DNA from 2 places in the Asaia sp. As-1742 genome. Region 2 is predicted to be linked to the other one. Evidence: predicted binding sites of a transcription regulator. Region 2 holds the regulator's gene; the other holds the start of a gene.
What was found. The regulator LexA, encoded in region 2, represses DNA repair genes until DNA is damaged. The targets are predictions, from matches to a motif close to TGTTCTANNTANGTTC.

Region 1 (10,915 bases), on a different contig from region 2:
CGACAGCAACACGAATAACGGCACCCGCATCACGCCCGACGACATGCGTCTGGCCGATGGGACACGCATCAACAGCCATCGCCTGATCAAGCCAGATGGTACGATCATTGATTTCGATGCGCTGCGTCGCATGGGAAGTGAGAGCGTTCACGTCTCCACCCCCGAACCGCCTGAGCCTCCAGAGCCGCCTGAGCCACCAGAACCTCCCGAGCCACCGGTAGCGCCAGTCACGTCGGGGACGACCCATGTCAGCACGCAGCATACGTCCTCCAGCACAGGCAAATCCGGGCTGAGCCTTCCTATGTTGTCCGATAGCAGCGGAATGGTCTCCGGGCTGGTTGCGCTGGCTGTGCTGGCCATTGCCTTGATGCGTCGGCGTCTCATCCCGAAGATCATCGCGGCCCTTCAAAGCCATCATCCGGCACTTGCCCGCAAGGTCGAGCCTTTCCTTCTGTCGCTCATGACCCGTGTGTCAGACCCGATGCCACAGACCCAGCTTCCGCAGTTGCTTGAGCTGACAGAGCGTCTGCAAAAGCTCGACAGGCGTGTGGGGGCCGTCGAGACCTGCGTCACCTCGCGCGACTTCCACCTGCATACCCAGTTCCGCGATCTGGACCGGCGTCAGAACGGAGCCTGACCGCCTCATCTGACACACATGCCCTGCGGTCCGGAAGCATCTGTGTGGGCTGACAGAATTCAGCCCTCTCACACCCCGTCATCCCGATCCGGTTTGTCGCAGGTGTCCTGCGCGGAAAGGCAGACGATCGGGGTGCATCCTCGCGTCACAGAGGGCTTTGACGTAGCGCGTCAGGCAGGCTAGGGCTTGAAGCATGACCTTCCCTGATGGCAGCTGCTGACCGTGAATTTCCTACTCGATCCCGTTGCGGCCATCGGACGTGCCTTTCTCGGCATCGTGCGCAAGGCTGGTGCTCTGGCGCTTTTTGCCCTGGCAGGCCTGTCGCATCTGCTGCGACCGCCCTTCTATTGGGGCGTGTTCTTCAACAGCCTGATTGAAATCGCCTTCTATTCGCTGCCAGTCGTGGCGCTGACCGCGATTTTCTCCGGCGGCGTGATCGCACTCCAGTCCTATGCAGGCTTCGCCCAGTACCATGTGCAGAGCGCCATTGCTGGAATCGTCGTTCTGGCCGTGGTTCGTGAGCTTGGCCCGGTTCTGGCCGGTCTGATGGTGGCGGGCCGCGTCGGCGCAGCCATGTCAGCCGAGATCGGCACCATGCGCGTGACCGACCAGATCGACGCGCTGCGCACCCTTTCGACCGACCCGATGAAGTATCTGGTTACGCCGCGCCTTCTGGCTGGTACGCTGGCCCTGCCCTTTCTGGTGCTTATTGCCGATATTCTGGGCGTGCTCGGCGGCTTTACCGTTTCGGTTTCCAAGCTCGGCTTTGACCCGCAGAACTACATCATTGCCACGTTCAACGCGCTCAAGCCGCTGGACGTGCTGGTCGGTCTTTCCAAGGCGGCCGTGTTCGGGTTCATCATCAGCCTGATGGGCTGCTATCATGGCTATACCAGCCGTGGCGGCGCCGAGGGTGTGGGTTCGGCCACCACGGCTGCGGTCGTTGCTGCCTCGATCCTGCTTCTCGCTTTCGATTACCTCCTGACGGATCTGTTCTTCGCCCAATGAGCGCCCTGCCCAAGATCCGCATTCGCGGCCTGACCAAATCCTTCGGCTCCAAAACCGTACTGGATGGCATCGACCTCGATGTCGAAGCCGGAACGTCAATGGTGATTATCGGTGGTTCAGGCAGTGGCAAATCGGTGCTTCTGCGCTGCATCCTCGGTCTGATCACCCCGGATTCCGGCACGATCGAGATCGACGGCGAAAACGTGCTTACCGCTTCCCCCGCACGACGCGATGCCCTTGTCGAACAGATTGGCATGCTGTTCCAGAATGCTGCCCTGTTCGACAGCATGAGCGTGGCCGATAACATCGTGTTCGGCCTGCGCGCCAAGGGTCGCGGCAAGGCTCACCGCTTGAGTGCGGCACAAGCCCGTGCCCAGGCCGGTGATATTCTCAAGCAGGTCGGGCTCGATCCCTCGGTAGGGGCACTCGCGCCTTCCGAGCTGTCGGGCGGTATGCAAAAGCGCGTGGGGCTTGCCCGCGCCATTGCAGGCACACCCAACATCCTGTTCTTCGACGAGCCGACAACGGGCCTCGACCCGATCATGGGGGCTGTGATTGACGGGCTGATCGTGGATTGCGTCAAACGCCTTGGTTCAACCGCTATTGCCATCACCCATGACATGGCCTCGGCGCAGCGTATCGGCGACCGGGCGGCCATGCTCTATCATGGAAAACTGGTCTGGCAGGGGCTGGCGTCAGAACTGATGAACAGCGGAAACGCGATGGTCGATCAGTTTACCCATGGCCGCAAGGATGGGCCGATTGGTATGGAATTGCGGCGTTAGGGGACAAAGGGGCGTTCTTTTTTGCAAAAAAGAACCAAAAAACTCTTTCCCATGGTGGGGATCAAACCCCCCGGTTTTTCTCCGACTAGAATCTGAAAGTCTTTTTGCTTCTTTTTCCTCTGAAAAAGAAGAACCTCATCGCCGTTCTTGTTATGTTTCCCCATCTGCCCTATCTTCCGATCTGAACCCCAGACCGGAAGATGTTCCTCATGGCCAAGCGTCCCACAGCCCGTTTCGTGTGTCAGGCCTGTGGGGCAGTCACCAGCAAATGGTCGGGTCGCTGCGATGCCTGTGGCGAGTGGAACACCATCGTTGAAGAGGCCGTCGAGCCGACCAGTCGTGAAACACGCAAGCGTGCAGGTCGCCTCACGCTCATGCATCTGGATGGCGATCTTACTCCCCCGCCACGCATCCAGACCTCGATTGCCGAATTCGATCGCGTGCTCGGCGGCGGTCTTGTTCCGGCCTCTGTTGTGCTGGTGGGCGGTGATCCGGGCATTGGCAAATCCACGCTTCTGCTTCAGGCCACCTGTGCTTTGGCGCAGGCAGGCCGGCGCGTACTGTATGTGTCGGGCGAAGAAGCCGTGGACCAGATACGCCTGCGCGCGCGCCGCCTGAAACTCGATGCGCCGACGCTCGATCTGGCAGCCAGTATCAATGTGTCCGAAATTGCGGGTTCGCTGGAGCAGGACCGCGTTCATCATGTGGTGGTTATCGACTCGATCCAGACCATGTGGCTCGAGACCATCGAGAGCGCGCCGGGCTCTGTCGCTCAGGTGCGCGCCTGCGCTTTCGAGCTGATCCGACTGGCCAAGACGGTCGGGTTCTCGCTCGTTCTGGTCGGTCATGTCACAAAGGAAGGCGCTCTGGCAGGCCCGCGCGTGCTCGAACACATGGTCGATGCCGTCATGTATTTCGAGGGCGATCGCGGTCACCAGTTCCGCATCCTTCGTGCCGCCAAGAACCGCTTTGGTGCGACAGACGAAATTGGCGTGTTCGCCATGACCGATACAGGGCTGACGGAAGTCCCCAACCCCTCGGCCCTGTTTCTGGCAGAACGGCGCGGCAATATTGCGGGATCGGCTGTTTTTGCGGGCATGGAGGGCACACGCCCTGTCCTGCTGGAAATTCAGGCCCTCGTCTCGCCCAAGGCCGGTGAAGGCGCAGCCAGACGTGCGGTAGTCGGATGGGAAACGGCGCGGCTCAACATGCTTCTGGCTGTTCTTGAAGCCCGCTGCGGCCTCAAGATGGCTGGAATGGATGTGCACCTCAACATCGCGGGCGGTCTGCGGATCAGTGAACCCGCCTGCGATATGGCGGTGGCAGCTGCATTGATCTCGGCCGCGACGGGCGTACCGACATCGGCGGGCTCAACCTATTTCGGCGAGGTGGGGCTGTCCGGTGAGGTGCGTCAGGTCTCGCAAACGGATCTTCGTCTCAAGGAAGCCCAGAAACTCGGCTTCGCACAGGCCATCCTCCCCCGGCGTGTGGCGAGCGGAGGCGCACGCCCGAAACCTCCTGAGAGTCTGGCGCTGAAGGAAATCGGTCATCTGAACGATCTGGTGGAGCTGTTCCAGCCGCTTGACGAATAAGCGCGTCGTCCTGAGCCGTCAGGCAATGAGCGTCCGCATAGGATGTGCCGAACAGGTGCAAAAGACTGCCCGGTAACCGGGGCACCCGCTCCTTTTCACGGCTCGTGCGCAATCACCGCGCCAGTGTCGACGTTACGGTAGCGGCAACCTCATAAGCATGGGATTTTTGAAAAGCCACGATCATGTGGCCCGAGCAGGACCGCGACACACCTGTTCCCACCGCCCTTGCAAAACCTGTTCAGGCCTGCTTCCTGACCGGAGAAGAACCGCAACTCAGAACCCTAAAAAGGGCGAGGCAGGATTGAGGACGCATGACCCGAACACTGGTGGCTGAAACGCAGCAGGACACTGTGGTCAAGAAGAGCCTGTTCCGTGTCCATGCTGCGCCGATTGCCCATGAAGCCGAGGCACTGGCTTTTTTCGAGCGCGTGCGTGTGCCAGACGCCACTCATAATTGCTGGGCATGGCGCATCGGGGGGCGGTATCGCAGCTTCGATGATGGCGAGCCGGGTGGCACGGCGGGACGCCCCATTCTGCAGGCCATCGACTCACAGGAATTCGACCGGGTGGCGGTCATTGTCGTGCGCTGGTTCGGTGGCATCAAGCTGGGCGCTGGCGGTCTCGTGCGCGCCTATGGCGGGGCAGCGGCTTCCTGCCTGAAACAGGGCGAGGCGGTTGAGATCGTGCCCATGCAACGTCTTGGCTTTCATGCCTCGTTCAGCCTGCTGCCCATCGTTCAGGCCAGACTGGCGGAGTGGGAGGCCACTCAGGAGAGCTGCTGTTTCGATGAGACCGGGGCCACGCTCTCACTCGACATTCCCCTCTCACGCTCTGAAGCCGTGCAGGCTGTTCTGCAGGATCTGCTGCGCGGCGGCCCGGTTCGCGTGCTGGATGATGATGAACAGGACCTGCCCGGTGAGCAGGATAATCCGGTACGTTAGCGGAACATCATGCAGGCGGTTTGACGCCTCTTCGTTTCCTTCCTACGGTAACATATCATGTTACGATCGTAGGATCCTTGTTCATGCCCGTTTTCAGACACGCTGCGGCTCTGGCAGCTGTTGCCCTCCCCCTTCTGTCTTCCACGGCGCTGGCTGCCCCTGCCAACCCGCTGTTTCAGGCAAGCCCGCTGCCCTATCAGGCCCCCCCCTTCGACAAGATCAAGGACAGTGATTACGTGCCGGCCTTTGAAAAGGGCATGGCCGACCAGCTGAAGGAAATGCAGGCGATTGCCAACAACAAGGCTGCGCCGACCTTCGACAACACCATTGTCGCCATGGAGCGTTCGGGCCAGTTGCTGAACCGCGCCCAGAGCGTGTTCTATGGTGTCTACTCGGCGGACAAGGACGACGCCATGGACGCTATCGACAGCAAGGAAGCGCCCAAGCTCAGCCAGCATCAGGACGAGATCTATCTCAATCCCAAGCTCTTCCACCGCGTCAAGACGCTTTATGACAACCGCGCCAAGCTGAACCTGAACGCCGAGCAGGCGATGCTGCTGGAGGTTTACTACCAGCAATTCGTCCATTCGGGCGCTGAGCTGAATCATGCCGACCAGCAGAAGCTGCGCGCCATCAATACCCAGCTGTCCAAACTCGAAACCGCCTATAACCAGAAGCTGATTGCCAGCGCCAAGGCCGGCGCTCTGGTTGTGGACAAGAAAGAGGCGCTCGCCGGGCTCGATGACGGCGCCGTTGCCTCTGCCCAGAAGGCCGCCGAAGGACGCAAGCTGACAGGTAAATATGTCCTGCCGCTGCAGAACACGACGCAACAGCCCGATCTCGCTTCTCTGAGCGACCGTAGCACGCGTGAAGCCCTGTTCAACCAGAGCTGGACCCGTGCGGAAAAGGGCGACGCCAACGACACCCGCCAGACGATTGCGGAAATCGCCCAGCTGCGCGCCGAAAAGGCCGCCCTGTTCGGCTACCCCAATTACGCTGCCTATACGCTGTATGACCAGATGGCCAAGACGCCGGCAGCTGTGAACAGCTTCATCCACCAGCTCGTGCCGGCAACGGCTGCCGAACAGCATCGTGAGGCTGCCGAGCTGCAAAAGGCCATCGGTGAAGACCATCAGAGTTTCACACTCAAGCCGTGGGACTGGAATTACTACGCCGAGCGCGTCCGCAAGCAGAAATTCGACCTCAACCAGAACGATGTGAAGCCCTATTTCGAGCTGCATACCGTGCTGACAGATGGCGTATTCTATGCAGCAAACCAGCTTTACGGAATCACCTTCGAGCCCCGCAAGGACATCCCGGTCTATAACCCCGATGTCATGGTCTTCGAAGTCAAGGACAAGGACGGCTCGCCGCTTGGCCTGATGTATTTCGACTATTTCAAGCGCGACAACAAATCGGGTGGCGCCTGGATGTCGAATTTCGTGGGTCAGAGCGACCTGCTGAAGACGCGTCCGGTTATCTATAACGTGGCGAACTTCACCAAGGCGGCGCCCGGCCAGCCGCAGCTGATCACGTCAGACGACGTGACGACCATGTTCCATGAATTCGGTCACGCGCTGCATGGTCTGTTTGCCAGCCAGACCTATCCCACGCTTTCCGGTACGGCGGTTGCGCGCGATTTCGTCGAGTTCCCCTCACAGTTCAACGAGAACTGGGCGATGGATCCGAAGGTGTTCGCCCATTATGCCCGCCACTACAAGACCGGCGCCCCGATGCCGGCCGAGCTGGTCGCCAAGATCAAGAAAGCCGCACATTTCAATCAGGGCTATGCACTGGGTGAAATCGTGGCGGCAGCGCAGCTCGACATGTCATGGCACGGTCTCTCGGCCGATGCGCCGCGTCAGGATGTGGATCAGTTCGAAGCCAAGGCACTCAACGAGACCGGCCTCGACGTCGCGAACGTTCCGCCGCGCTATCGTTCAAGCTACTTCCTGCATATCTGGGGCAATGGATACTCGGCCGGATATTACGCTTATCTCTGGACCGAAATGCTCGATCAGGATGTGTTCTCATGGTTCCAGTCGCATGGCGGCCTGACACGTGAAAACGGCCAGCGCTTCCGTGACATGATCCTGTCCAAGGGACACACCATGGATTACGGCCCGATGTTCAAGGCCTTCTACGGCAAGGCCCCCGAGATTGGTCCCATGCTGGCCCATCGCGGCCTGGTGTCTGACGGCAAGTAAGAAATACTCGTTCCACGGGCTTCCTGTTTTGGGCCCTTGGAACCCTATCCTGTCTCAATACAAATGCGGCTGCCTGTGCGTCACGCAGGCAGCCTTACTTCCGGGCGTCACTTCAGGCTGATTGCTTCAGATCCACCCCGATGGCTTCAGACATCCTGTAAGGGCCCGCATGCCGGATCTCGATAGAGAGTCTGGCAAGCCCCTCGTGCTTCCGCTTGGGGAGCGGCAGCAAAGCGCCCCCTGTTGTCCAGCGCATGTCCCCGGCAACCTCGGCCTGCCAACCAGCGAGATCGATTTGTTCGATATGCGTACGCACCGGATTACAGACACCCCCGGTTTCCATCATGATGTCTCCCACGAGCACACCCAGAAGACGACGATCGTCGACGAAAGGACCATACACATCGCAAGGACGACTGGTTCTGCTCATGATATGGACAGATTGCACCGCATGCGGAACGGCAAAATGTACGACGCCATGCGTCCCCGGCTGTCCCTCGATACATCTGCCAGCATCCGTCACGAGATACAGCCCTGGGTCCTCACATAGCGAAGCAGGTGGCCGAGGCCTCTCGCCGGTTATCAGGCAGGCTCGTGCTTCCAGCTCTCTGTAAAGTGGCTCGACAAATGTGCGCTCTGTATTAAGGGGGGCCGCAGCACTGTTCCAGTCGCCCATGAGGGCGGATAACGAGAAACCTGACTGGTCATGCAAAAGGTCACTGTGACCCATGCCGATAAGCGACTCACTCAGAACGCCATTCGCCCGGACAATGGCATGTGGCTCCATGATGATATGGTAGTAATTGAAACAACTTACGGTCTTGTCGTAAAAAATGGTGAGACCATTGACGAGCATTCTCACAGGAACGAAGCACCCGTTGAGGTATAAACAATGCTCCGAGGTGACTAGCAGATCCTTGTAGGGAATGCCCTCCGACAAGGCGCCCTTGATTATACGTACCGGCCATCCTGACAAATCGTCGAAAGCGGACGCACAGACATTCGACTGGCCGCAACCGATCGAAGTGATCGTTCTCGTTGACCGTCCGTCAGCGCTATAGACGATGATCTTGTCTCCGGCACGCAGCGATTCGACGGCACGCTCCCCCTCTGGGGTCTCGATCAGGGTGCCTGGAAGATAGCATGGCGCAAATTCCACCTTGCCTGCGTATGGCCCCATGTAGCTTGTCAGATTACTGATCGCGATCGGCTGCCCCTGATATTCTACCGAAATATCGAAGTAATTATAGTCTATGTAAATATCAATGCCATTCGTTTGATCATTGGTCTGGTAGTGGATAAGCGTGGTATAATTCTGCATGAACGTCACTGTTGTCTTCAAACATGCAGACGGATCGATGTATATCGCGAATTTTCCCCTGAGGTAGGTTGGATTGTTGGCGCTTCCTGTCGATGGCGCAGGAATTGAGTCGTCACACCCGTCAAAAACAACACGCGCATCATCCGAGGTAGCGGCATAAACTGAGACATAGTTCCAATAAGTGGGGCCAAAAATACTGGTATGGAGATCACCAGAGAATTCCCTATAGATCTGCATGGGTCCCTCTTTCACTTTTTTATTATTGATTACCAGTCAATAATGATAATTTCACCCATTTATAAATATAGATCAAGCATAAGCCCGAAAAAATTTCGGTGACGCAGCGTTTGGCGGTTCTCTCAAGTTGGTACCAAGTACGGCGTTGCGCTATCAAAGCTCACCCTGGAAAGCCACTGGAGCGCGATTCAGGCTTTGGGAGTAAACATCAGAGCAGAGGGCCCGAATGCCCGGGATTGCCTGAGGGGCAAAGCGCTATCCATCTGACATGACGGACGGAGGATGGGAGCGGATTGCGCCGCTGACGCCCGAACCGGTGTGTATCGGCCATCCGCGGGATGTCGAGTTCTGCGAGGTGATTAACGTGGTCCGATATCCGGTCCGCCTGAGTTGCAGCGGACATACGCTGCCAATCCATTTCCACCGCTGACGTACGGTCTGTAGCTGGTTCAGCAAACTGGCGCAGTGGTTCCTGTCTTCCGACCATCAATGACGTTGAACTGATGCTCGATCGGAAGCGGGCAAGACGAGAAGCCAGCCCAATAGCCGCAGTGATCCTGAATGCGATCCGCGAGCGCTGGCCATGGGAAAAGCATCGGTAATCCGGGCGAGCCTATGACCACCTCCAACGGCTGGACAAGGCGAGTTGCCCGGGAGACGTCGTCAGGATCCTCCATCGTCGGGACGCATCGAAGGACTTGCGGTTCCATCCTCTCGGTAGGTCGTGAAACACATTGACGGCTACATAGCCCGCTGGCGGCGCCAAAACGTTTCACAGGCCATGCTCCTCGTCGCGATGGGCACCAATTTCACCCAACGAAACGGCTATCCGCAACTATTCCCAGCCGGCTCGTAGCCAGTCGGCACTTATCCCAGACGAGTGTGCGGGCATGTGCAGGAAGCAAATCGAGCGAAGAAACGAAGAGGATTTTTTGTAACAGCCACAGGAGCCACACTGTTATCGAGTGACTCGATCCGTTACCCACATTATGGTCACTGCAAGCCTTACATGAGGATATTGCATCCATGACAAGTACGGTGATCTTCCGATCTGAAAATCTCCTCGTACGCTTCGTGGGAGGGTTCGCTCGTTCGCATCTTGTGATTACGTTTGACTGTCACAACAGTACGCGATCCCTCGAACGAAGCGGCTTTGGCGAGGTCTTTCTGTCGGAAAGATCTATCGATGCCATCCACGTCATGAGCAAGGATAATGACTGGTATCAGTATCCGGAAATGGATCAGGCGCTGGATGCCATTGCAGCCCATACCCGACCGTATAGCCGCGTCGTGTCTTACGGGGCGAGCATGGGGGCCTATGCTGCCATCCGTTTTGCGTCACGTGTCAAGGCGCAGGCTGCAATAGCCATTTCACCCCAATACTCGATTGATCCGGCTGTTTGCCCCTTCGAAGACAGGTGGGGAGAATCGAAATCAATCAGTTTCAGATACGATGCTGGCGCGAAAATCGACCAGATATCCAATGCTGTCGTTTTCTACGACCCTTACGATGTCAACGACAACCGGCAGGTGTCTCGCATAAAGGAGGATATTCACATAACGGAAGTAAGACTCCCTCATGCAGGTCACTCGGCCGGGATCTATCTCTCCGAATTATCGCTCCTCACCGAGAGTGTCCTTTCCATCATCTATGACACATTCTCGGCCAGAGAGACGACTGTGTCTGCACGGATGAGAAGGCGTGAAACCAGTAAATATCATGCTACTCTGGCAAAGCGGGCATCGCGCAAAGGACATCTGAATTGGGCTCTCTCTCTTGCCAAGACTGCGAGCGAAAAGAACCCCTCCCATGCACGTTACATCAGTACCGCGGCCCGAATTATAGCCAAGACCGGCGATATTGGAGATGCAGCCTTCTGGCAGAGGCAGGCCGTAGCACTGGAGCCTGATCAGCTCGAACATTCGATAGACCTGACAGCACTGTTACTGAGAACCGATGCCTATCTCGAGGCACTGGATATCTGTAACCGTATCATCGAAAGGGACCCTGGCAGGGGGATGGCCTACTATCTTCGCGCCAAGGCGCTCATGATCAAAGGAGATTACAAAGATGCCCTCTTGTCCGCGCACGCCGCCAAAAATCTGGAGCCGGATCATCTCTGGTTCAGAGAGTGCGTAACAGAGTGCGAACTTGCATTTTCGAATTCTGCCCTGTCGTATTACAGG
Region 2 (10,915 bases):
TACCGGCACGGCCACAGAGGCGCTGTCGAGACGCAGAAGGTCCACCTGATGCGCAAGCGTATTGTAGGACAGAAGCTGATCAAGAACCGAACCCGGCACCTTCATGCTATTGCCGAGACCTTCGAGCAGGTTACGCGCACCGATATCATCACGCACCTTCGCCAGAAGATCGCGCTCCGTGATATGAATCTGGCTCAGCTTGCTATTGAAGAGCTTGCGGTCGAATTGCCCGTCCGTGCCATGAAACACGCTCATGCCGAAGATCTCGTTACGAACGAGGGCATCAGGCACTTTCATCCCGTTGCGGTCCGCCAGAGCCAGAACCTCGTTCTGGGCCAGCATGCGCTGAAGCACACCCTGGGCGACCTGCTCACGCACAGCAGGGGTCAGTTGTGATGGGTTGCTCAGCCCCATCTGCTGCGCAACACGCGGCATTTCGTTCTGAATGGCATTGGCGAGATCCTGGGCCCCGATCTGTCGGGTCCCGATCTTCACGGCAATATTGGCCTGATCACCGTTATAGCTGCCGACCATATCGCCGACGCCCCAGCCAACAAAGGCCAGAAAAATGAGAAGCGCAATGATGCGCCCAAGCCAGGAATCGACAACAAGATGCCGCAAAGTCGAAATCATACGCGTCCAGGATCCGCAATTCGCCAGGGATTGATTGGCAGGACCATAGTCTGACACGCTTCACTTGACCAGACGGCGCCCTTGCCCGGGAGACATCAAGCGCCCATTCCCGGTGCAACGCTTGTCATTCATCTGACGATAAGATGATGGAAAGATGACGGACAATCGCCGTTCCCCCCTGTCTCCGGTCCGAAAACTTCCGCTAAGCAGGAGCATCGCTCGCCGGTTAATGCAGGATCGTTGAAGGATACATGATGCGCCAGATGATCATGGGCAACTGGAAGATGCATGGCCTTCGCGGTCGGGGTTCGGAACTCGCTGCCGAAATTGCAGACGCAATCGAGCCCGTTCTGGCTGAGCGCGATGTCGTTCTGGCCCCGCCCTTTACCCTGACAGCTCTCATTGCACCCATCCTGCAATCCTCTGGCATCGGGCTTGGCGCGCAGGACTGCCATGCCGAAGCCGAAGGAGCCTATACGGGCGATATCTCTGCCCCCATGCTGGCAGATCTTGGCGTCAGACACGTGCTGCTTGGTCATTCCGAGCGACGAGAACATCATCACGAAGATAACACCCTCATCCGACGCAAGGCCGTGACGGCACAGAAATTCGGTCTTTGCCCGGTTATCTGCGTGGGAGAGAGCGCGACCCAGAAACGCGATGGACAGGCAGAGGCTTGGCTGACACGCCAGATCGTGGAATGTCTGCCCAGAACGTTCCAGGGCATCGTGGCCTATGAGCCGATCTGGGCCATCGGCACGGGCAAGGCGGCAACCGAACAGGATATCGAATCCCGCATGACGCTGATTCATGAGGTGCTCCGTCGTCATCTGGAAACGGATGACAAAACACCACGGGTCCTGTATGGCGGCTCAGTCAAGCCCGAAGATGCCGCGTCCATCCTCGCTGTTTCCGGTGTGGGGGGCGTGCTCGTCGGCGGGGCCAGCCTGTCTGCCGAATCCTTTCTCGGCATCGCGAAGGCAGGTCTCTCGTCGGCGTCCTGACGGCATATATATTGCGTTTACATGAAAGCCGGACATGACCACGCTGCTGCTCGTTCTCAATTTCCTTGTGACTATCGCCCTGATCGGCGTGATCCTTATCCAGCGTAGCGAGGGCGGTGGTCTTGGCATTGGCAGCAGCCAGGGCATGGGATCGTTCATGACGGGACGCGGCACGGCCAATCTGCTTACGCGCACCACTTCAGTGCTCGCAGGCGTTTTCATGGTGCTGTGCCTTTTGCTCGCGGTACTGAACCGCGGCGCCTCGACGAACGCAGGCAGTGACATTCTGGCGCAGCCCCCTGCTCCGACGGCGCCTGCCGCACCGGCCACCAGCGCGACCACCCGGGCGCCCGCCACAACACCCGCTCCGGCGGCGCCTGCGAAGCAGTAACGCAACAGAACGAAAAATTTCTTCCGCCCGGGCCATCGGGCGGCATTCTTCTCGTTCCCTCGGAACACGATCCGGTGTAGGAGAGCCTTCCATGACTCGGTTCGTATTCATCACCGGTGGCGTGGTTTCCTCTCTCGGCAAGGGTATCGCTTCTGCGGCTCTTGCGGCTCTCCTCCAGGCGCGCGGCTACAAGGTCCGCATGCGCAAGCTCGACCCCTATCTCAATGTGGATCCGGGGACCATGAGCCCCTATCAGCATGGCGAAGTGTTCGTAACCGATGACGGGGCCGAGACCGATCTCGACCTCGGCCATTACGAGCGTTTCACCGGGGTTCATGCCCGAAAGGCCGATAACGCCACGACGGGACGCATCTACTCGGAAGTGATTGCCCGCGAACGACGTGGCGATTATCTCGGTGCGACCGTGCAGGTCATTCCCCATATCACAGACGCCATCAAGGAAGCCGTCGTGGCTGGCACCGATGGCTATGATTTCGTGCTGGTCGAGATCGGCGGCACTGTGGGCGATATTGAAAGCCTGCCGTTCCTCGAATCGATCCGTCAGTTGCGCAACGATCTGGGCCCGGCGCACACCATGTGCGTGCATCTTACCCTCCTGCCCTACATCCCCGCAGCCGGTGAACTGAAAACCAAGCCGACCCAGCATTCGGTCAAGGAACTGCAGAATGTCGGCATCCAGCCGCAGATGCTCATCTGCCGCTCTGACCGCGAGATCCCGACCAATGAGCGTCGCAAGATCGCGAGCTTCTGTAACGTGCGTCCCGAGGCCGTGATTGCTGCGCTGGACGTCGACACCATCTATGCCTGCCCGATTTCCTACCACAAGGAAGGCATGGACAATGAGGTTCTGCGCTATTTCGGCCTGCCTGTGAATGGCGAGCCCGATCTGAGCCGCTGGACCAAAATTGTCGAAACGCTGCGTCATCCCGATGGCGAGGTCCGCATCGCCGTGGTTGGCAAGTACACCGCGCTTCTCGACAGCTACAAGTCGCTCATCGAAGCGCTGCTGCATGGTGGCATTGCCAACAGCGTCAAGGTTCGTCTCGAATGGGTTGAGTCAGAGACATTCGAGAAGAATCCCGAATCGATCGCAGCGCTCGGTCGGGTCGACGGCATTCTCGTGCCGGGCGGATTTGGCGAGCGTGGCTCCGAAGGCAAGATCGAGGCCGTGCGATATGCCCGTGAAAACGGCGTGCCCTTCCTTGGTATCTGCTTCGGTATGCAGATGGCGGTTATCGAATGCGCCCGCTCCCTGGCTGGTCTCGATAAGGCCTCTTCCACGGAGTTCGGCCCGACCGACGAGCCGCTGGTCGGTCTTATGACCGAATGGGCACGTGGCAACGAGATGCTGCGCCGCCGTGAGCATGGCGAAATGGGTGGCACGATGCGCCTTGGCGCCTATCCGGCCAAGCTCAAGCCCGGTTCACGCGCTGCCGAGATCTATGGCACGACTGAAGTGCGTGAGCGGCATCGCCACCGCTACGAGGTGAACGTGCACTATCGTCAGCAGCTCGAAGCCACTGGCCTCGTGTTTTCGGGTATGTCGCCCGATGATGTTCTGCCGGAAGTGGTCGAATATCCGGATCATCCGTGGTTCGTGGGCGTGCAGTATCACCCGGAATACATGTCCAAGCCTTTTGCTCCGCATCCGCTCTTTGCCGGCTTCATCGAGGCTGCCGTCAAGAAGGCCCGCCTCGCATGAATGATATCACTCTTGGTTCGCTCACCATTGGCAACAAGCAGCCCTTCACGCTGATTGCAGGCCCCTGCCAGATCGAATCCCGCGCCCATGCACGCGATATGGCAGCTGGTCTTGCCGAGATCTGTGGCGATCTTGGCATTGGCTGGATCTACAAGAGCTCGTTCGACAAGGCTAACCGGACGTCTCTCAAGGCGCAGAGAGGGATCGGCCTTGCCGAAGGGCTCGATATTCTGGCGGGCATCCGTGAGGAATTCGGCTGTCCGGTGCTGACCGACGTGCATGGTGCAGAACAGTGCAAGCCTGCTGCCGAAGCAGTCGATGTGCTGCAGATCCCTGCCTTTCTGTGCCGTCAGACCGATTTGCTGCTCGCGGCTGGCGAGACGGGTCGGGCTATCAATGTCAAGAAGGGTCAGTTTCTCGCCCCCTGGGACATGGCCAACGTTGCCGCCAAGATCGCGTCGACTGGTAATGAGAAGATCATGCTGTGCGACCGCGGCACGAGTTTTGGCTATAATACGCTGGTGAGCGACATGCGCGGCCTGCCGATCATGGCTTCGACCGGCTATCCGGTTGTTTTCGATGCCACCCACTCTGTTCAGCAGCCGGGCGGCCTTGGCGGTGCGTCAGGCGGGCAACGTGAATTCGTGCCTCCCCTCGCCCGTGCCGCTGTGGCTATCGGTGTTGCCGCCGTGTTTATTGAAACGCACGAAAACCCCGACCAGGCGCCAAGTGACGGCCCGAACATGGTGCCACTTTCAGAGATGCGCGAACTCCTGAAAACGCTTCAGGCTTTCGACAGGCTTGCCAAGTCCAATGGGTTCTAAGCGACACGTCTATTCGGTTCAGACCGAATGGACCGGCAATCACGGGCTCGGCACGCGTTCATGGCATGTCTATAGCCGCAACCATGATATTGCGGCCGAAGGCAAACCCATAATTCACGGCTCGGCAGATCCCAGCTTTCATGGTGATCCGACGGGCTGGAATCCCGGTGAACTGCTCCTCGCCTCGCTGAGTGCCTGCCACAAGCTCTGGTATCTCGGTCTTGCTGCAGGTGCCGGCCTTGTTGTTACGGCCTATCGCGACGCCGCCGAAGCCGTGATGATGGAGAACCCGCAAGGGGATGGTGAATTCGAGAGCGCTGTTCTGCGCCCCGTCATCACTCTGGCGAGCGGAAGTTCGGTCGAGCAGGCACAAAGCCTGCACGATCAGGCTCATGCCCATTGCTTCATTGCCCGCTCGGTAAATTTCCCCGTGATCTGCGAGCCTGTCTTTCAGATCGTGTAAGGCTGGAGCGGTGCGCTGAGGCAGGCGGCCAGACAAAGCACCACGACAGCGGTTAGCAGGGCGCGGAACGGGAAGTATCCAGCAGGCAGGGCGCCCTTGCGATAGGCAGCACGCTCGGCCATCAACAACAGAACAAAGCCGATCATTTCCATCAGGATACCGCCGCGCGGTGCCCAGACGACGCCTGCATAGATGGCGATCCAGCTCCAGAGCGACGGCATGACACCGAGGAACAGCCTGCGTCGGTTGATCGCTCCCATGCCCTGTGCCGGCATGATGGCAGGCTGCTCAAGCGCCAGCCCCCAGTGAACCGCCCCCAGGAACGACAGGATGCAGCCGCCATAGGCCAGCATCGCCACGCCAATATGGGTGACTGGTCCGAGACTACCCCAGAACAAGGCCGCCATAGCGAGGGTGATAAATGGCACCAGACCGGCGATACCAAGGAAAATGACGAGCGGTGACAGGGGTCTCACGGAATATCCATCCTCATTTCACATAACGCCAGTTGACAGCGCCGGTGTCTCGACGCCTTGTGATGCCCGAAGTTCGAACGTTCAAACAGGGAGCCCCCAAATGAGCGCCATTATTGATATCATTGCTCGCGAGATTCTGGATAGCCGTGGCAATCCGACTGTAGAAGTCGAGGTTGAACTGTCCTCGGGTGCCAAGGGCCGCGCTGCTGTTCCGTCCGGTGCCTCCACCGGTGCCCATGAGGCCGTCGAGCTGCGTGACGGCGACAAGTCGCGTTATGGTGGCAAGGGCGTTCTCAAGGCTGCTGCCTTCGCTGAAGGCGAGATCCTTGACGCCCTGCAGGGCGCCGAATCGTCCGATCAGATCGCCATCGACGAAGCCATGATCGAGCTGGATGGCACGCCGAACAAGGCGCGTCTGGGTGCCAACTCGATCCTCGCCGTCTCGCTGGCGACCGCCAAGGCGACCGCGCTTGAGCTGGATATCCCGCTCTATCGCTATGTCGGTGGCGTTTTCGCGCACACCCTGCCCGTGCCGATGATGAACATCGTCAATGGTGGTCAGCATGCCGATAACCCCATCGACATCCAGGAATTCATGATCCAGCCGGTCGGCGCACCGACGATCATGGACGCTGTGCGTATGGGATCGGAAATCTTCGCGCACCTGAAGAAGAACCTGCATGCAGCGGGCCACAACACCAATGTTGGTGACGAAGGCGGCTTTGCTCCAGGTCTGAAGTCGGCAGACGAAGCACTTGGCTTCATCTCGAAGTCGGTCGAAGGTGCTGGTTACCGCCTCGGTGAAGACGTCACCTTCGCGCTCGATTGTGCCGCCACCGAATTCTATCGCGATGGCCGCTACAAGATGGACGGCGAAGGCCGCGATCTCGACTCTTCGGGCATGATCGACTACCTGGCCGATCTCGCAGCACGTTACCCGATTGTTTCGATCGAAGACGGCCTTGCAGAAGACGACTGGGAAGGCTGGGCAGAACTGACAGCAAAGCTTGGCCACAAGCTGCAGCTCGTCGGGGACGACCTGTTCGTGACCAACACCGAGCGTCTGGTGCGTGGTATCGAGAGCAACACGGCCAATGCCCTGCTGGTTAAGGTCAACCAGATCGGCACGCTGACCGAAACGCTCCGCGCCATGGAAACCGCGCATCGCGCCGGCTACAAGTGCGTCATGAGCCATCGCTCGGGTGAGACTGAAGATTCGATCATCGCTGATCTCGCCGTGGCGACTAATTGCGGTCAGATCAAGACGGGCTCGCTGTCACGCTCGGATCGCACGGCAAAGTACAATCAGCTGATCCGCATTGAAAACGAGCTGGCAACCGCTGCCCGTTACGCAGGCCGCTCGATCCTCCCGCGCGCCTAACCTTTTTTGCACTACGCAAGCATGAGGGAGAGAGTCATTCTCTCCCTCATTGCGTTTACACGATTGTCAGCGGTGGCGAGCTAGGGCTAGTCTTGAGGCGTTACACCTTGCCTGAAATCGTGGAGTTCCCGTGCAGATCGTCCGAGCCATCCGTCGTTTTGTACGCGCCGTCGTCCCGCCGGCTCTTTTTCTCGGGCTCACGGCCTATTTTGGCTGGAATGCGCTACAGGGCGACCACGGAATCAAGGCCTATCATCAGCAACTCAAACTGATGGACCAGGCACTTCAAGCCCAGAAAGACGCGGACGCTGAACAGGCCGTCTGGAAGCGCAGGATCGGTAGCCTGAACGAACGCGCTCTGGATGCCGATATGCTCGATGAGCGCTCACGCGCGATGCTCAATCTGGCCCGCAATGGCGATACGGTTATCCCGTATGGCCCTCATGAAAAGCTTTATTGAGAGCCTGAGAGGCGAGCCTCTTCCGTACAGGAGTTTTTTGTCAAGAATCTCAAGAGCGGGCATTGTGTCACGCTGCTACCTCGGGCTGAAATAGCTCCGCATCCTCACGCAGTGCTGGCAGTCAGTCTCGCTTAAACGAGCGCACTGGCATTCAGGCTGAACACTACTGCCTCACCTGCGCTCCCCTCCCTGATCTCAAAGTAGAAGATTGCGCGGCGGCTGTGCCTTGGAAAGGCTGGATGCGCCTTCGTCGCCAAGCGGGCCGGTCGCCAGCCGGATCACACATTGATGAAGCGAGGTACGACCCTGCATAAGATCCGCACCGCGGGCCTCTCCCTTCGGGAGCAAGCGGGCACAAAAAAAGCGGCTCGAAAGCCGCTCTTTTCCGTCACGTCAGCCGATCTTACTTGATCTTGGCTTCGCGGAACGCAACGTGCTTGCGAACGACGGGGTCGTACTTGCGCACTTCCATCTTGCCGGTCGCCGAGCGGGCGTTCTTCTTGGTGACGTAGAAATATCCGGTATCCGCGGTCGAAACGAGACGGATCTGGATGACGTTGGTCTTGGCCATTGGGTCCTCGCAAACTGATCTGTCGCTGCGCGCGACATGAACGGCAGCGTTTTCAAGCTGGGCGCATAAATGCTTGCATTACGCCCGCGGGTCAAGTGTTTCCGCTCAAACGGTGGATAATTTTTGATGTTCCGGGGAAAAAATCTTGAAGAGATCGAACCAAGAACCTAATAAGAACATAGTGATTCCGTGCAGTTGCGGTTTCGTACCGCCCTCGCCACGGAGAGAGGAACCCCATGCTGACACGCAAGCAACACCAGCTCCTGCTTTATATTGACGGCTATCTCAAGCGGACAGGGTTCTCGCCTTCATTCGACGAAATGAAGGACGCGCTGGAGCTACGGTCGAAATCCGGCATCCATCGCCTCATTTCTGCACTTGAAGAGCGCGGCTTCCTGCGGCGTCACCATCACCGTGCACGTGCTCTCGAAATCCTGCGTACGCCGGTCATTGAAGGTCAGTCGCTCCCTGCTGCTGCCAAGTCGGGTGACGCAAGCCACCTGCATCTCGCCCATAGTCAGGATGAGAAGCCGACACCTGCATTGCCAGACGCCAGAAGCCCAGTGGTTGGTGTGCCCCTGTTTGGGCGCATTGCTGCAGGCCTTCCTATCGAAGCCTTCCGGGATCAGGGTGAGCAGATCGACATCCCGGCAACTCAGCTCACGAATGGTGAGCATTACGCCTTGCACGTCTCCGGTGACTCCATGATCGAAGCCGGCATTCTGGACGGCGACATCGTGATCATACGTCAGGCCGAGACAGCCGAGAATGGCAAGATTGTCGTGGCTTTGGTCGATGATCAGGAAGTGACCCTCAAGCGCCTACGCCAAAAGGGGCAGTCTATCGCCCTCGAGCCTGCCAACCCGTCCTATGAGACACAGATATTTCCTAGGAACAGGGTAAGGATTCAGGGTATCCTGATCGGACTTTACCGACAGTATGGCTGACGTATCGGAATATTCCTGCGCGAGCCGCCCTGTCGATCACGGACTATTTTATAAGTAGGGATGTATCGGTGAGCCGCGCAAATACAACCAGGTAACGCGCCGGCCAATGCAGTAACGGACTACGGTTCCGGAGCCAGACCAGATCATCACCGCTCCCAGCCACGGCGGGTGAAGACCTACGCACTGGGCGTATTCTCCAATGCAGCCGCTCTCAACAACGTTTTTCGAGTGCGGCCGTGACGGCACGAGCCTGTCGCAAGAGGCCTTGCCTCTAAATCAACTCGAATAGAGATGATGCGGCTCTCACCGGGGTAGTAGCGAATGCCGAGGGGGCGTCAATATTTTACCGGTTCGCGAACGCGCTTCAACGCTTCGCGCCCCCGGTATGAGGACAGAGTTGCCATTCAGTGCGCCGCTGGATTTGCGGGGTGAAAGGGCCTCGGCGTTGTGCCTCATCCTATCGCCTTGATGCCACCCTTCGGGAGAAACAGGGATTCCGTCACTTCGCACGGTGTGACCTTAAGGGTAGCCTGGCTACTGCGTTCTCCGTCCAGGATTTGTGTAAATGCCCCCTTCCTCTGCTCTGGCCTGAGGCAAGCGCGCGCCCTTACATGAGCGTCCGAGCAAGTAAGTACGACCATGCCCCCGGCTCTCGACACGCTGACGCCACTCGCCCGGTTCACGTGCAGGTATTGTCTCGATACCCGTGGAACGAAACGGGCCGAGCCTTCGCCCTCGAATCGGATTCAGTCTGGGGCGCCGCACAAGGCCTGTTGCCAGCCATAAGAACCAGTCGGTGGCATGATGCCTGTTATCTCCGAGGAGATAGCGTTCAGCGGCATAAACGGCGATTTCAGCCTGGCGGACTGCTTATTCCTGAGGACGGAAAACACGGTGCTTGTCGACAAATGATGCAGGGATACATCGCGCGTCCGTCACTTCCCCCCACTTGCCTCGTGCGAGCGACTACGAAAAGGGGCCTTGATATAGGCCAACCCGAGAACGACAAGTGGTGATATCGCCAGGATGAAGGGCCGGGCCTGACCCTGATACTCACCAGACGTAGGCGCTTGGGGCGGCCCACAGGATCAGTGGCCCGATTTTTCCTTCTCCACGCGCACCGTGCCATCCGGCGCAATAAGTGTGCTTGTTCCATCCCCATTGGGTATCACAATGGTCCCGTTATGGGTGGGAGCGAGGTATTTATGAGCGTTATCCTCGACTGACGACGATAGCGAGGGACGCGACGACTGATGCACCCCGTTGACCACACCATCATGCTCGCCAATTTCGATCTTGCCACCATCACCCAGCTGGATGCTGCTATCATTGCTGGCGCCATGACTTTTGGTCATGGATCCGAAATAGCTATTCGTGTCAGCAAGAGCATCGCGCAAACCGTTTGGCGACGCCATCACGTCACGAAGGGTGGGCAGAGGTTGAGGGGCGCCGGGCCAGATGTTTCCGCCTTCAGGCACAATGGGCATTGCCATATAGCTATGCCCTCGAACCTTCTCCATGTTTTCCGAAATGCCCTCAGGCATGTTCGGGTTGGCCCCCGGAAAGGTCGCGGTGTCATGCAGCGATTTCCCGAGCCCGGAACAGCCACTCAATAAAACAGGAATCGCTAAAAGAGCGGCCTTTCTCATCATCTACTCCAGGGATGTGTATAGGCCTCTTTTAGGGCGACCCATCGCACAACACCAGATACAGAACATGTATAGCGCACAATACTAGTGCGTAACCTTTGCCGATGACCGGTTTGCGTCTGTACCGAGCATCCTTCCAAAGCCGGTGACGAGGTAACCCCATCCACTCATCACCGTAGGCACCACGGATATCCAGAGCATGATTGCACCGACATGGATGAACGAAATCCCCGCTATCCCGATCTCGCGGGGCATGTCATTCCCCGCCAGCAGGCAGCCGATTGCAACCATCTGGATTCCTGTTTTCCATTTTGCGAGCCGGGTAGATGGCAAGGTGGCCCGCTGGCTGGCCATAAACTCGCGCAAGCCACTGACCATGATTTCACGCACAAG

Region 1: radA (DNA repair protein RadA) is a predicted target of LexA. The motif match lies at 2,573-2,588, and genes of this name have one in related genera.

What each region holds. Positions count from the first base shown of each region.
Region 1 covers NZ_VWWA01000010.1:22,478-33,392, forward strand. The annotation lists gene F3J08_RS13220 (GIN domain-containing protein) at 1-637, shown strand, start outside; gene F3J08_RS13225 (ABC transporter permease) at 860-1,645, shown strand; gene F3J08_RS13230 (ABC transporter ATP-binding protein) at 1,642-2,430, shown strand; gene radA (DNA repair protein RadA) at 2,640-4,022, shown strand; gene F3J08_RS13240 (YigZ family protein) at 4,334-4,963, shown strand; gene F3J08_RS13245 (M3 family metallopeptidase) at 5,047-7,170, shown strand; gene F3J08_RS13250 (Hint domain-containing protein) at 7,283-8,491, opposite strand; gene F3J08_RS13260 (hypothetical protein) at 9,965-10,915, shown strand, end outside.
Region 2 covers NZ_VWWA01000003.1:318,483-329,397, reverse strand. The annotation lists gene F3J08_RS06460 (peptidylprolyl isomerase) at 1-633, opposite strand, end outside; gene tpiA (triose-phosphate isomerase) at 888-1,637, shown strand; gene secG (preprotein translocase subunit SecG) at 1,672-2,028, shown strand; gene F3J08_RS06445 (CTP synthase) at 2,120-3,751, shown strand; gene kdsA (3-deoxy-8-phosphooctulonate synthase) at 3,748-4,575, shown strand; gene F3J08_RS06435 (OsmC family protein) at 4,565-5,038, shown strand; gene F3J08_RS06430 (DUF3429 domain-containing protein) at 5,026-5,514, opposite strand; gene eno (phosphopyruvate hydratase) at 5,615-6,895, shown strand; gene F3J08_RS06420 (septum formation initiator family protein) at 7,026-7,355, shown strand; gene rpmG (50S ribosomal protein L33) at 7,759-7,926, opposite strand; gene lexA (transcriptional repressor LexA) at 8,163-8,873, shown strand; gene F3J08_RS06405 (hypothetical protein) at 9,962-10,366, opposite strand; gene pgsA (CDP-diacylglycerol--glycerol-3-phosphate 3-phosphatidyltransferase) at 10,607-10,915, opposite strand, start outside.